DNA from 3 places in the Desulfovibrio desulfopostgatei genome. Region 2 is predicted to be linked to each of the others. Evidence: riboswitches for the same ligand, from Rfam matches in the RefSeq annotation. Region 2 holds a riboswitch; each other region holds the start of a gene.
What was found. Region 2 has a riboswitch for cobalamin ahead of ACUZ9Q_RS11950 (FecCD family ABC transporter permease). Riboswitches for the same ligand answer to the same signal wherever they lie in the genome.
Positions count from the first base shown of each region.

Region 1: it holds a riboswitch for cobalamin, as region 2 does, so the genes downstream of both, ACUZ9Q_RS14755 (sirohydrochlorin cobaltochelatase) here and ACUZ9Q_RS11950 (FecCD family ABC transporter permease) in region 2, are expected to answer to the same signal.
Region 3: it holds a riboswitch for cobalamin, as region 2 does, so the genes downstream of both, ACUZ9Q_RS06085 (anaerobic ribonucleoside triphosphate reductase) here and ACUZ9Q_RS11950 (FecCD family ABC transporter permease) in region 2, are expected to answer to the same signal.

Region 1 covers NZ_JBRBQS010000002.1:3,394,024-3,398,637, forward strand. Annotated here, with positions in the region: gene ACUZ9Q_RS14750 (30S ribosomal protein S1) at 1-1,331, opposite strand, end outside; cobalamin riboswitch at 1,539-1,763, shown strand; gene ACUZ9Q_RS14755 (sirohydrochlorin cobaltochelatase) at 1,796-2,734, shown strand; gene ACUZ9Q_RS14760 (hypothetical protein) at 2,913-3,488, opposite strand; gene ACUZ9Q_RS14765 (hypothetical protein) at 3,706-4,113, opposite strand; gene ACUZ9Q_RS14770 (phenylacetate--CoA ligase family protein) at 4,116-4,614, opposite strand, start outside.
Region 2 covers NZ_JBRBQS010000002.1:2,711,519-2,716,132, reverse strand. Annotated here, with positions in the region: gene ACUZ9Q_RS11960 (5-formyltetrahydrofolate cyclo-ligase) at 1-328, shown strand, start outside; gene ACUZ9Q_RS11955 (polyphenol oxidase family protein) at 319-1,083, shown strand; cobalamin riboswitch at 1,102-1,280, shown strand; gene ACUZ9Q_RS11950 (FecCD family ABC transporter permease) at 1,500-2,600, shown strand; gene ACUZ9Q_RS11945 (ABC transporter ATP-binding protein) at 2,600-3,532, shown strand; gene ACUZ9Q_RS11940 (ABC transporter substrate-binding protein) at 3,483-4,364, shown strand; gene cobI (precorrin-2 C(20)-methyltransferase) at 4,404-4,614, shown strand, end outside.
Region 3 covers NZ_JBRBQS010000002.1:1,363,816-1,368,429, reverse strand. Annotated here, with positions in the region: gene ACUZ9Q_RS06085 (anaerobic ribonucleoside triphosphate reductase) at 1-1,906, opposite strand, end outside; cobalamin riboswitch at 2,028-2,206, opposite strand; gene ACUZ9Q_RS06080 (M16 family metallopeptidase) at 2,812-4,614, opposite strand, start outside.

The sequences.
Region 1 (4,614 bases), 680 kb from region 2:
ACGCCGAGGGTGAACTTTTCGTTTTCCTGATCCACGGTCAGCACCTTGGCCTGCACGGTGTCGCCCACCTTGTACAGTTCGTTGGGATGACGCACTTTCTTGGTCCAGGAAATGTCGGAAACGTGGATAAGACCGTCGATGCCGTCCTCGATGCCAATGAACATGCCGAATTCGGTAATGTTCTTGATGACGCCTTCAAGGACGGTGCCTTCGGGGTACTTTTCAGCAACCAGTTCCCAGGGATTGGGGCGAACCTGCTTCATGCCGAGGCTGATGCGCTTTTTGTCGCCGTCCACGCCCAGGATGACCACTTCGACTTCGTCGCCGGTGTGAACCATCTGGGAAGGATGACGCAGCTTGCGGGTCCAGGACATTTCGGAAATGTGCACCAGGCCTTCAACGCCGGGTTCCAGTTCCACAAATGCGCCGTAATCAACCAGGTTGGTGACCTTGCCGCTGCACTTGGCCCCTTCGGGGAAGCGAGCGGAGATGTCCTGCCACGGGTCGGGCACGAGCTGCTTGAGGCCGAGGGAAACTTTGTTGTTGTCGCGATCGAAGGAAAGCACCTTCAGGGTCAGTTCCTGACCGATGGTGATCATTTCCTTGGGATGGCGAATGCGCTTCCAGCTCATGTCGGTGATGTGCAGCAGGCCGTCGAGGCCGCCGAGGTCAACAAACACGCCGTATTCGGTGATGTTCTTGGCCTTACCGGTAACGATCTGGTTTTCTTCAAGGGTGCGCAGCAGATCCTGGCGTTTGGAATCGCGCTCCTCTTCAAGCAGCACGCGGCGAGAAACGATAACGTTGCTGCGGCGGCGGTTGATCTTGAGCACGCGGAATTCGAATTCCTGGTTGACCAGGGCATCCATATCCGGCACGGGGCGCAGATCCACATGTGAACCGGGCAAAAACGCTTCCACACCGCCGATGTCCACGGTGTAGCCACCCTTGATGCGGCGGACAATGTGGCCCTTGATGACCCGGTTGTTTTCCTGCACGTCTTCGAGCTGGTCGAACACCTGCATGCGCTTGGCTTTCTCGAAAGAAAGAGTGATGGTGCCGTCGTTTTCGTTCTTGCGAACAACGTAAACGTCAACACGATCGCCCACTTTGACGGAAATGTTGCCGGCGGGGTCGCGGAATTCTGCCGCGGGAATCTGCCCTTCGGACTTGAAATTCACGTCAACAAGCACATTGTCATCATCCACGCGGACGATTTCGCCCTTCGTGATAGAGCCTTCCTCAAGATCGCCGAAATCGGGATTGAGGTAGTTTTCAAGGGCGCTTTCGAAATTGATTTCGTTGTCGTGCCCGGTTTCCAAACCTGCCATATGTCCAGCCTCCAAACATAATTTCCCCATAACAGGGAGGTGCCTTATTATCAGGATTTCAGTAAAAGAACAAGAAAAAATACGCGCCAAATCGGCTTTAGCCGCCGAAAAATCGGGATTCCACGCCGCTCCGGACGGCGCAGGCGCGGCAACCCGCGCGGGGCATACCCTGCAAGGGCCTGCCTGGCGGGGCTTGCAGGGTATGCCTACTTGACTTTTATTGCCGCATGAATTGTTTTGAAAAGGTCGGCGGGGAATTCCGTTAAAATCGGAAACAGTCGCGCTGCGGTAAGAGGGAACGAAGCTTCATCGTTCCGCCACATGGCGGGGCGCTACAGCCAGTCGCGCGAGCGGCGAAGGCGAAGTCTAGGCAAGGGGCGCAAGGCCCCCATGCCCTCAAGTCCGAATATCCTCCGGCATTTTATCCAACTTCAACCCGTCAACGCGCCATTGAGGAGGTTGCCATGCTGCGTACTACGCCGCATTTCATTCTGCATTTTTTCACCCGCACCCTTTTGCCCATTCTTTTGCTGTGCGCCGTCATGGGCGCGCCTGCGCTTGCCCCTGCCGCTGAATCCGGCGCAGAGAGCCCCAAGGCGGGCGTGCTGCTGGTGGCCTTTGGCACCAGTGTTCCCGAAGCCCTGGCTTCCATGAAGGCCGTGGATGCGGAGTTCAAGGCCGCTTTTCCCGGTCAGCCGGTGGTGTGGGCCTATACCTCGCAGATTATCCGCAAAAAAATAGCCGCCGAGGGGCATCCAGTGGGCGGCATCAGCGATGGCCTCGCCCAGCTTGCCAAGGACGGCGTGAAGGTCGTGCGCGTACAGTCGCTGCACGTCATGGCGGGCGAGGAGTTCAGCGCGCTTGAACGGGCCGTGCTTATCGATCTGCAAAAAAATCCGGGCCGCTTTGACTCCGTGTTTCTTGGCCGCCCCATGCTGGAATCGAAAAAAGACGCGCAGGAACTCATTCAGGCCATCAGGGAAGACGTGAAATCCCTGCGCGGCAAGGATGCAGCCCTGGTGCTCATGGGCCACGGCCAGAGCCACGGCCGGGCAGATCTGACCTTTGAAGGCACGCGCGCCGTGTTCCACGATGCGGATAAGCGCGTGTTTATGGCAACCGTTGAGGGCGCGCGCAGCGTGGACGACCTGCTGGTGGAGCTCAAGGCCGCCAAGGTCAAGAAAGTGGTTATCGAACCGCTCATGCTGGTGGCTGGCGATCATGCGCACAACGATCTGGCTGGGGATGAAGACGACTCCTGGGCCTCAAAGCTCAAGGCCGCAGGCTTCAAGGTGGAGACCAACCTCAAGGGTTTGGGCCAGATTGCCGGTGCGCGCGCCATACTGGTGCGCCATGCCCGCGAAGCTGCCGATGACCTGACCAAGGAACCCAGGAAGCAGTAGCAGGGCTTGCCTGCGCCGCATATTTGTTGCGGGAGCCGCATAAGCCGGGACAGCGCGCCTGGTTTGTGCGGCTTCCGCATTTTTGTGCGGGAAAATTGGGAGTGCGGGAGGTGCTGCTTCCGGCGCAGGATTTTTGGGAATTTTCGTGGGGTTCAGTGCGCGTGAGTCTGTTTGTGTCTCAAGCCTGCCGGGCCACCAGCCAGGCCAACATGCCGCCCTGCGCCGCAATGGCGGCCGCAAAGGCCAGCCAGCAGCCCCAGAGGGGCAAGGCCTTGGGCGCAATGCCCGCAGCCAGCGCCAGCATGCCCTGAAATGCCCGTTTGAGCGGCCACAGTAGTGCCAGGCCCGCCCACACTGAGGCGCTTAGGGTAAAAACCTGCAACTCCTTGATTTCCCACAGCCCCACCAGCGAAGCGTACAGATCCACTTTGCCAGCATTATAGGCATTGCCTATGAGTTCCAGTCGGTCCAGAGCCGGGCCGTCAGTGCAAATTGCGCCAAGAATGAAAAAAATGGCCACAAGACCAAGAAACAGCAGCAGAAAAAGACCGAAGGTGCGCATTTGCCAGCGGGAATGCGCCACGCCAGCAAAATCGCCGATGCGCCGCGCAAGAAAATGCAGGGGAATTGCCAGAAGCGGCACTGGCACAATGAGCAGGCCCAGACCGGGCCTCACCAGCGCAAACGATCCCCCTGCAAGCAAGAGGTAGCCTGCAAGCGAGAAAATGGATGCGGGTAAGGCGGCAAGGGGCATACGCGCTCCAGTGTCGGCGGTTCTGGCGCGTAGAACATGGGCGCGCTCGCATAAAATCCTATGCCAAAAAGGGGCAAAGGTCTATGCGGCAAAGGGAGTTGTGATAATTTGTCGGGGCTGGAGCGCACATGCGGCAATGCAAGCGTCCGCCGTCGGGCGAAGGGCTGGCGCTCTGTTTCAACCACTCTGGGCGGCGACTTTGATCTGATTTTCTGGCCTAGCGTTTGGGCGTGGCGAGAAAGGCGGGTATGCTGGCCGCAGCCGCCCGGCAGGATGCGTCATCCGGGTCAAAGCAGCACAGGATGGCGCACCATGATCCACCATCGCGCTGCTGCGCCACGCAGCGGTCAAGCTGTCTGTCGGGACAACTGGCGGCTGGGGCCAGATCCGGCAGGGCGGAGCGGCATGCAGCTTCTAGCCCTAGGCACTCGGCCTGCGCCTGAGTCTGATTTTTAGCTGGCGAACTGTGCCGGGCGCACCATTCTGGGCTGTCTACTTCTGCGATTTCTCTCGCGGAGGCAGCAGGGGGCAACAGGCACAGGGCCAGCAGGCATGCGGCGGCAAAGCCCATGATAAAGGCGCAGGGCAAAAACCCCGCGCCAGTGCAATCAATATTTTTTGCCACGCCTAGCGCTTGTCCACCACGCGCTTGGATTTGCTGAAGGTACGCGGCAGGCTGGCGTAGTCCGCCACGCTCACGGAAACACGGGCCATGATGGCCTTGTGCAGGCGGGTTTCAAGCTCATGGGACAGGGCGGCATCGTTGCCTGCGGTCTGCCCCTGCCCGCGTTCCACGGTGAGGGCCAGATGGTCGAGGGAGCGATCGTCGCGGGTGAGTTCCACCTGATATTCACCGCCAAGCTCCGCAAACTGGCCGATGACTTCCATGAGCTGACCGGGGTAGATGTTCACGCCACGGTAAATGATCATGTCGTCCGAGCGCCCAAGGATGCGATCATGGCGCGGCATGGCAAGGCCGCACGAGCATTGGCCCGGCAGCAGGCGCGAAAGGTCGTGGGTGCGGTAGCGCAGCAGGGGCACGGCCTCCTTGCACAGGCTGGTCACGACCATTTCGCCCACTTCACCCTCGGCAACAGGCTGCATGGTGACAGGGTCGAGCACTTCA
Region 2 (4,614 bases):
GGATCAGTTGCGGCCCGGCCCTCTCGGCCTGCTTGAACCGCACGATTCCCTGCCCGGTTTCGGGCCGGAAGCAGCGGGCGGCAGCGGCGCGGGGGAAGCGCACCCACTTGCCCCCGATCTTGCGCTCCTGCCCGGCGTGGCCTTTGATCTCGCTGGCGGGCGGCTGGGCTATGGCGGCGGCTATTACGACCGCTTTCTGGAAAAAGGATTCACCTGCCCCCGCGTGGGCCTGTGTTTTGAATTTCAGCTTGTGGAATCCCTGCCCCTGGCCCCCTGGGACCAGCGGGTCAACTACATATGTACTGAAGAGCGTATGCTGTGTCTGTAAGCTATATTCCCTTTGTTTTCCCCGGTGTTCCGCAGGTGCGTTGCGCCTTTCAGACCCGCGCCGGAGGCGTGAGCCTTGGCGAGTTTGGCGGCGGCAACATTGCTTTTACCGTGCAGGATAACCCCGAACACGTCATTGCCAACCGCCGCAGCCTGCTGGAAGGCCTGCGCCCGCAAGGCATGACCGCCTGGGCCGAACTGATGCAGGTGCACGGCGATGGTTTTGTTTTTGAGCCGGAAGCCGTGGCCTGCGAAACGCCCGTCACGGCGGAGGGCGACGGCATGGCCACAGCGCGTCCCGGCCTTGGCCTGCTCATTAAGACGGCAGATTGTCAGCCCATCCTCATTGCCCACAAAAGCGGCGCGTATATCGCCGCCATGCACGCGGGCTGGCGCGGCAACCGCTGCGATTTCCCCATCACGGGCGTAGCCCGCTTCTGCGAGCGTTATGGTCTTGAACCGCGCGATCTGCTGGCAGTGCGCGGCCCCAGCCTCGGGCCGGGCAAGGCGGAATTTGTCAATTTTGACAAGGAGTGGGGCGATCCCTACCTGCCCTGGTTTGACGCCAGCAGTAAAACCATGGATTTGTGGGGCCTTACGCGGCACCAGCTTGAGCGCGCGGGGCTTTTGCCGCGCAATATCTACGGGCTGGACATCTGCACCGCCAGCAACAACGAGCAGTTTTTTTCCTACCGCTGCGCCAGACGCTCGGGCCGTCAGGCCAGCCTTGTGTGGATAGCAGCCTTGAGCCATTGACAGGCCGCAGGGCCGCGCCTAGAGTGTTGGCGGCATTGGTAGCCGGGTAGACCGGCTTGAAAAGGGAATCCCGTGAAAAACGGGAGCGGACCCGCCGCCGTAAGGTTCTTAACCTTGCTCCATATTGCGCCACTGGAAACGGGAAGGCCGGAGCAGGGGAACCAAGCCGGAAGACCTGCCATGCCCCAAGGTGCGCAGTCATGGAATGACGGCACCACGGTGCGGCATTGGCCGCCCCACGGCAACGGGTTTTTGCCGGCAGGACAGAGGAAATACGGGCCTCTTCCACCACGAGTGGAAGAGGCTTTTTTTATGCTCGCGCGGCGCAGGCCGCCACTGGGCAAGGGTCTGACCCCTGAGGTCAGCCAACGCTTTGGCCCGCGTGTGCCCCCGCAGGCTACGGCCAGAGGGCTGGCATGACCAGAACGACCGCATCTTCTCACTCCTCCTTCCCGCAATCCCGCAGGCTGTGGCCGGTTTTTACCGGTCTTGTGGTCGTGTGGCTTGTTTCGCTGCCGCTGGCCTGTTTGCCGGGGCCTGTGCCCTTGAGCGCACAGAGCGTATTTCGCGCTTTGGCGGCATTGGCAGGCTTTGCGTCCGCACCCGATGATCCGGCCCTGACCGGGGTTGTGGTAAGCATCCGCCTTGCCCGTGTGTGCCTGGCCGCCCTGTGCGGCGGCGCTCTGGCTATGGCCGGGGCAGCATTGCAGGGCGTGTTGCGCAATCCGCTGGCTGATCCTTTTACTCTGGGCATTTCCGCCGGGGCTGCCTGCGGGGCCAGTATGGCTATAGCCCTTGGCGGGCCGCTGGTGGCCATACTGGGGAGTATTCCGTGGTTGGGCGGCGTGCCGGGGCTGGCCGGGTTCAGTCATGCCGGGCTGGTGGCCCCTGCGGCCCTGATCGGCGCGCTGGCGGCCCTTGGCGGCGCACTGTGGCTGGGGCGCGGAGATGGTGCGTTCAGCCGGGAGAGCATTATTCTTGCGGGCATTGCCGTAGCTGCATTTTTGGGGGCGCTGGTGGCCCTTGTGAAGGCCCTCAACGAGGAATCCGTAACCAGCATCGTGTTCTGGATCATGGGGTCTTTTCAAGGCCGGGGCTGGAGCAGCCTGCCCCTCTTGTTGACGACCCTTGTACCGGGCTTGCTGGCAACGGCCTTTGGCTGGCGCGCTCTGGACGTGCTTTCCCTTGGGGATGAGCAGGCCGCCCAGACAGGCCTTGATGTGGGCCGCGCCCGCCTGTGGCTGCTGGCCGGGGCAAGCTGCATGACCGCGGGCTGCGTGGCCGTGGCCGGGGTGATCGGCTTTGTGGGGCTGGTGGTGCCGCACGTGCTGCGTCTGCTGCTGGGTTGGGGGCACGGCCCCTTGCTGACTGCGGCCTTTTTCGGCGGCGGGGTGCTGCTGGTCTGGGCGGATGTGCTGGCCCGTTGCGTGCTTTCCGGCGGGCAGGAATTGCCCGTGGGCGTGGTCACGGCCTTGCTGGGCGGGCCATTTTTCGCCCTGCTGGTGCGGAGGCGCTGATGCTGCGGCCTGACCAAGATATTCGTCATGAGGGGCGCACTGCACCGCCTGTGCTGCGTGTTGCCGGGGTGCGCGCCGGATACGGCGGGCAGAGCGTGCTGCGGGACGCGGGCTTTACCCTGCACGCCGGGGAGTGCGCCGCCCTGCTTGGCCCCAATGGCAGCGGTAAAACAACGCTGCTGCGCACCCTTTCGGGGGTGCTGACGCCGCAGGCTGGCGCCATTGAGATTCAGGGCCGTCCGCTGGCAACATTGAAGCCGCGCGAGCGCGCCCGCATGGTGGCCGTGGTGCCGCAGCGAGGGCAGTTGCCGCAGGGCCTTACCGCGCGGCAGATGGTGCTGCTCGGGCGTTTTGCCCACCTTTCGTGGCTTGGAGCTTATGGGCGGGAAGATTATGCCGCAGCAGACCGGGCGCTTGAAGAAACCGGGGCCGCGCCGCTGGCGCACCGCAGGCTCACAGAACTTTCGGGCGGCGAGTTGCAACGGGTTTTGCTGGCCCGCGCCCTTGCGCAGGAAAGTCCGCTCCTGCTGCTGGACGAGCTGGCCGCAGGGCTGGACTGGGCACGCATGGTCGATCTGTTCGACTTGCTTGAGCGCCGCCGCGCCGCAGGAGCCTGCGTGCTCATGGCCGTGCACGACTGCAATCTGGCGGCTCTGTATGCCACGCGCCTCATGGGACTGCGGGATGGAAATCTGGTTTTTGACGGGCCGGTAGCAAATGTTTTTACCGAGGAGAATCTTGGTGCGCTCTACAACATACCCATCTGCGTGTTGCCCCACCCCCGGTGGGGACTGCCTCAGGCCCTGCTTGCCAGCGCAAAAGGCCCGTGGAGCGGGAAAAAAACTGCTAGCCCGGCTGCCCCTGCTGATGCTGCTGAGCCTGATGCTCCGTCTGGTTATGTTCCCGGCAGGAGCGCAGGCGGCCAACTCTGAAAACAGCAAGTCCAGTGATTCCGTCCCTATTGTCATCACGGACGACACGGGCGCAACAGTAACTTTTGCCCAACCCGTCAAAAGGGTGATCGCCCTGTACGGTGCGTTTAACGAGATTTTTCTGGCTCTGGGCGCTGGCGACCTGCTGGTGGCGCGCACCGCTGCCGACGGCAATCTGCCGGAGCTTGCGGCCCTGCCTGCCATTGGCACGCACATGCGCCCCAATGCCGAGCTTGTGCTGGCGCAACAGCCGGATGTTGTCTTGCAGCTTGAAGGCCGCAGCGAAGCCCAAACCCAGACCGAGAATTTGCGTTCCTTGGGACTCAAGGTACTGACCTTTGAAGTAAATTCCTTTGAACGGCTGTTTGAGGTGACGGAAACTCTGGGGCGGCTTGCCGGGCGCGAGGATAAGGCCCAAACCATCGTAAACGGCTGGAAGAGCCGTGTGCAGGCATTGCGCAGCCGCAATGCTGGCAAGCCCGTGGCGCGCGTCTTTTACGAGGTGCGTTATCCCAATCTGCTGGCTGCCGGACGCGGTGGCATCAGTAGCGAGATACTGGCCCTTGCGGGGGGCGAAAACGTGGTGAGCGACGGTAAAAAACTGGTGCGCTACAGCGAGGAATCCCTGATTGCGGCAGACCCGGATGCGTACATTATTCAGAAAGGTCCCATGAATCCTGAACCAACGCCTCTGGCCGAGCGCGATCATTACAGGGATTTGCGCGCTCAGCGCGCTGGCCGCGTACTTATAGTTGACGAAGAGCGGTTTGCCCGCCCCGGCCCTCGCGCCCTGGATGCGGCGGAAGAGCTGGAAAACTGGCTGCACAGCTGATTCCATAAATATTTCAGAGTATTGTAAAGAGAGCAGGTAATGAACGGAATTCTCTACGGCGTGGGCGTCGGCCCCGGCGCGCCCGATCTTTTGACCCTGCGGGCAGTCAGGGTGTTGGGCGAGGTGGATGTTATCCTTGCGGCAGCCTCGCCCCGCAATGACTTTTCTGCGGCGCTGGACACGGCGCGTCCGCACCTGCGGGCTGATGTGCGCGTATTGCGGCTGGAATTTCCCATGACGCGCGACCGCT
Region 3 (4,614 bases), 1.3 Mb from region 2:
TGTAGTAATCCCTGTCGGTGATGCCGGGGATGCTGCCGTACTTGGCTTTATCGAGGTTGACAAAACGCCCGCTCAGGCTTTCCGCCGGGGTGGCGATGAGTGAAAAATTGAGTCCGGTCTTTTCGGCTTCGTCATCGCACCGCTTGCGCAGGTGCGTAACAATCTCGATGCCGAGCTTCTGGGCATCTTCGCTTTCGCCGTGGTGCTGGCCCACAAGAGCCTTGAGCGTTTCGGCAAGACCGATAAAGCCCACGGTCAGGGTGCCGTGCTTGAGCACTTCTTCAATACTGTCGTCCCAACCCAGTTTGTCGGAATCGAGCCAGATGCCCTCGCCCATGAGGAAGGGATAGTTGCGCACTTTTTTGGCGCTCTGGATCTTGAGCCGATGCAGCAACTGGCGGAACACCAGATCAATCTTGTCATCCAGCAGAGCGTAGAAACGGCTGATGTCGCCACGCGCATCCAGCCCGAGCCGGGGAAGATTGATGGAGGTGAAGCTCAGATTGCCGCGACCGCACGTAACCTGCCTGTCCTTGTCGTACACGTTGCCAAGCACGCGTGTGCGGCAGCCCATGTAGGCCACTTCCGTATTATAGTCGCCCGGGCGGTAGTACTGGAGGTTGAACGGCGCATCAAGAAAGCTGAAATTGGGGAAGAGCCGCATGGCGGAAACATCCATAGCCTGCTTGAAAAGGTCGTAGTTGGGATCTTCAGGATTATAGTTGACCCCGGACTTCACCTTGAATATCTGCACGGGGAAAATGGAGGTCTCCCCATTGCCAAGCCCGGCCTTGGTGGCGCGCAGCAGGTTTTTAACAACCATGCGCCCCTCGGCAGAAACATCCGTGCCGTAGTTGATGGAGCTGAAAGGCACCTGTGCGCCTGCACGGGAATTCATGGTGTTCAGATTATGGATCAGGGCTTCCATGGCCTGATAGGTGCGGCGCTCGGTGTATTTGAGGGCTTCGCCGGCTGCATAGGCATGCGCGCGCGTCACAAGTTCGCGCCGGGCCTCGGGGACAGCCGCCACAAGGGCCTCTCCAAAAGCATCGCAGGTGCCAAGGCGCGGGCCTTCGGGCAACAGGGCGATGGTTTCTCTGGCGGCGTCAATGGCTGCCTGCTCCTCCAGATTCTGGGCAATGCGCAAAAATGCGGCAAAAGCGCGTTCATATTCCTTGCGGTAGGTCTTGATAACGCCTTCGGCCATGGCAAAGTCAAAATGCGGCACACTCTGGCCGCCGTGCATTTCATTCTGGTTGGCCTGAATGGCAATGCAGGCAAGGGCCGAGTAGCTCTCAATGGAATTGGGCTCGCGCAAATGCCCGTGCCCCGTGGAAAAACCATTTTTAAACAAGGGGATAAGGTCAATCTGGCAGCACGTTTCCGTGAGCATGTAAAAATCTTTGTCGTGAATGTGGATATCGCCGTTAAGGTGCGCGGCGGAGGCGTCCTTGGGCAGAATGTAGTTGTCGATGAAGAATTTTGACCCCTCGGAACCATACTTGAGCATGGTGCCCATGGCCGTATCGCCATCGATATTGGCATTCTCGCGTTTGATGTCTTCCTGCAGGGCCGGGGAATACGTAAGTTTTTTATAGATATCCATGAGATACGATTCCGCATTACGGATTTTCGTATGCTCGGCCCGGTACAGGATGTAAGCCTTGGCACTTTTGGCGTAGTCGTACTGAATCAGGGTTTCTTCAACAACATCCTGAATTTCTTCCACATGCTTGAGGCTGCGCGACTCCAGCTTTTTGCACACCTTTTCGGTGACAAACAGCAGGTCAGTCGGGGACATGTCTTCACCGCCAACGGCCTGATTGGCCTTGGTGATGGCATTGAGAATCTTGACCGAATCAAAAGGCACTTCCGTGCCGTCGCGCTTTATAATGCTGGCGAGCATGAACTTCGCTCCAACGTGTGGGCTATGAACAAAAAGGCCGCCCGGACAAAACGGGCGGAGAGGCCATCAATGGCCCTTTTCTGACGGTTCATCTGCAAAAGCCCGTTGCAGATGCTCCACTTTCTTAGAACGGTTGAAAGCAGGTCTTCCGGCTTGCCTGCCGCTTTTCGGCCTTCCCGGTTTTATCCAGTGGCACACGAGGAAAAGCGGTGTTGAACAGGCACACGGCGGCGGGTCCGCTCCCGATTTTCACGGGGATTCCCTATTAAGCTCCATGGCGCTTTCAATGTCTAGAAAATCTCAAAAGAATTGCACCCTGTCAATAAACACACGCAAAAAAGCTCTCCTAGTGCCGTAGCAACACTGCGAATTCACTATTGAATTTTCTTGCCTGCCCAATTTTTCACTACATCAAGGCCGCAAAACAGCGAGGGCGGGAACAAAAATGTTCGCCCTGACTGATGCCAGATCAGGCAACCCGACCCGCAACATGTGTGGCTTTGATTGGCGCTGCTGAAACATTTCGCCATGAATTCAGGCATCATACCCGCATGGCGCTGCCGCCCAGGCCCCGGCACTGCGACCGCAGCCGATACCTGGCGAGCCTTCCTCAGAAAGCAGTTCCCGTAACGCAGACAAGAACTTACTCTACCCACGCCGGGTTTTCAAGACGGCCTCCCCCACGTAAGGGGACTTACCTCGGACTTGACATTTTTATTTGCCCGCCCCTTGCCGAAGATATCGTTTATAAAAACTTTTTTTGTACGCGCAAACAGTGATTGAGCATTCCGTAACAGCCAATAAACACAAGGGGCCGCATCGGCCCAACTCCGCTTCCGCCGTTGTTTTGCAGGGAAGTACAATCGGATACCCGATGCGGCCCGTCAACAAATCCGAAACGCCGCCTATGGCAGCAGGATCATGTTGTAGAGGTTTTTGTCGTCCAGATACTTCTGCGCCACAGCCTGAATATCCGCAGGGGTCAGCTTGGCTGCTTTGTCGATGAGCGACTTGCTGAAATCACGTGGCAGGCCCAGCACGGCGTCTGTGGCGGCCACGCCCGCGCGGGAACCAAGGCTTTGCTTGTCGCGGTAGTATTCGCCAAGCAGGCGGTTGGCCCCGGCTTCAAGCAATTCCGCAGGCAGGGGTTTTGCCTTGATATCGGCAATAATCTTGGCAAAGCCTTCACGCGCCTGCGCCACCTTGTCAGGTGTGGTGCCAATGTAAAAAGCCATCATGCCAGCCTGAGGCATGGCGCGGTAAAAGGCCGTGACCGTGTATCCGAGGCCCTGCTCGTCACGCATCTGGCTGAACAGCAGGCCGCTCTGCCCGGAAAGCACAGACTGCAAAAGCATGAGCGCCGGGGCATCCGGGCTGGTGTAAGGCACAGCCTTGAACATCTGGAGCACGTGGGCCTGATTGCGCCCCGGCAGATGCAGATCAAGGTTGCGGGCATCACCCCATGAGGGGGCGGGCAAGGAGAAATCCTTTTTGTCTGGCGTGGGCAGAGTACGGGCAAAGGCCAGCACGGCCTCGCGGTCAAAATCGCCTGCCACTGCCAGCACCCAGGGCTGCACGAGTTGCTTGTCCCAGAACGAGCGCACATCCTTGGGCGTAAACCTGGAGAGGTTCGCTTCCGTACCCAGACTGTCGTAGCCGTAGGGCTGCCCGCCGGGGAAGATGAAGGGATTCACCCGCGAGAACAGGAAGGAGGTGGGCCTGTCTGCCCGCTGGCGGATGGCGGCCTTCATGTTTTCCGCTTCACGCTTGATTTCCTTGGCTTCAAAACGGGGCTTGCCCAGCACCTCGCCCAGCATGGAGAAATAATCGGCATTAAACCGGGCCGGGCCAGTCAGGGACACTGTAAAGGTTTGCAGGCCCGCCTTGGCGGAGAGTGAAGCCGCGCGGTCAGCGAAGTAGCGTTCCATGGCCTGGGCGTCCAGTTTGCCGCTGCCATCGCCAAGTGTGCTGGCCGTCAGTTCTGCCAGCCCCTGCTGGTCGGGCTTCAGCAGGGCGTTGCCGCCGGGCAGCATGAGATCAACCGCCACATAGGGCACTGTGGCATCAGGGATAAGAATGACGGTACGTCCCTGCCCCAGATCGACCACTTCCTGCTGACCCGCAGTGGCCGAAGCTTGTTGCGCGGTTTTGGCAGCGGCGCTGCCGGGCCAGTTCTTTTGCAGCACGGCTTGCAGATCGGGCAGTTTGGCATTCTCAGGCGCAAGCACACGCACCCGCGCCCTGCCGGGGTCAAGCCAGAGGTCAATGGCCTGCTGTACCTGCGGCTGCGAAACATTGCGCTGGGTGAAGCGCAGGTTCTGTTCCGCCACATCGCCGCCCAGCTCAAACTGGACGCTGCCTAGCCAGGAGGCCAGGCCGTTGAGCGTTTCCGCCGAGCGGTCCATGCTGTCTTCAAGGTTGTAGCGGGCGCGCTTGAGGGCTTCGGGCTTGAAGTCTGCGGCCTTGAGTTTGGCAAGGTCTGTGGTCAGCCCCTGCCAGAAGGCCTCCAGCTTTTCCGGAGCCATATTGGCGGTAATATACAGCATGCCCGCACGCTCAAGGCTCATGTTGCCCACGCTGATGCTGTCCACAAGCTGTTTTTCATACTCGTATTTGCGGCTCAACAGCGAGGTGCCGTCACCGCCAAGCAGGTAGCTCAGTACGTCCAGATCCACAGAGCGCAGGTCGCGCAGGGCTGGCGCAGGAAA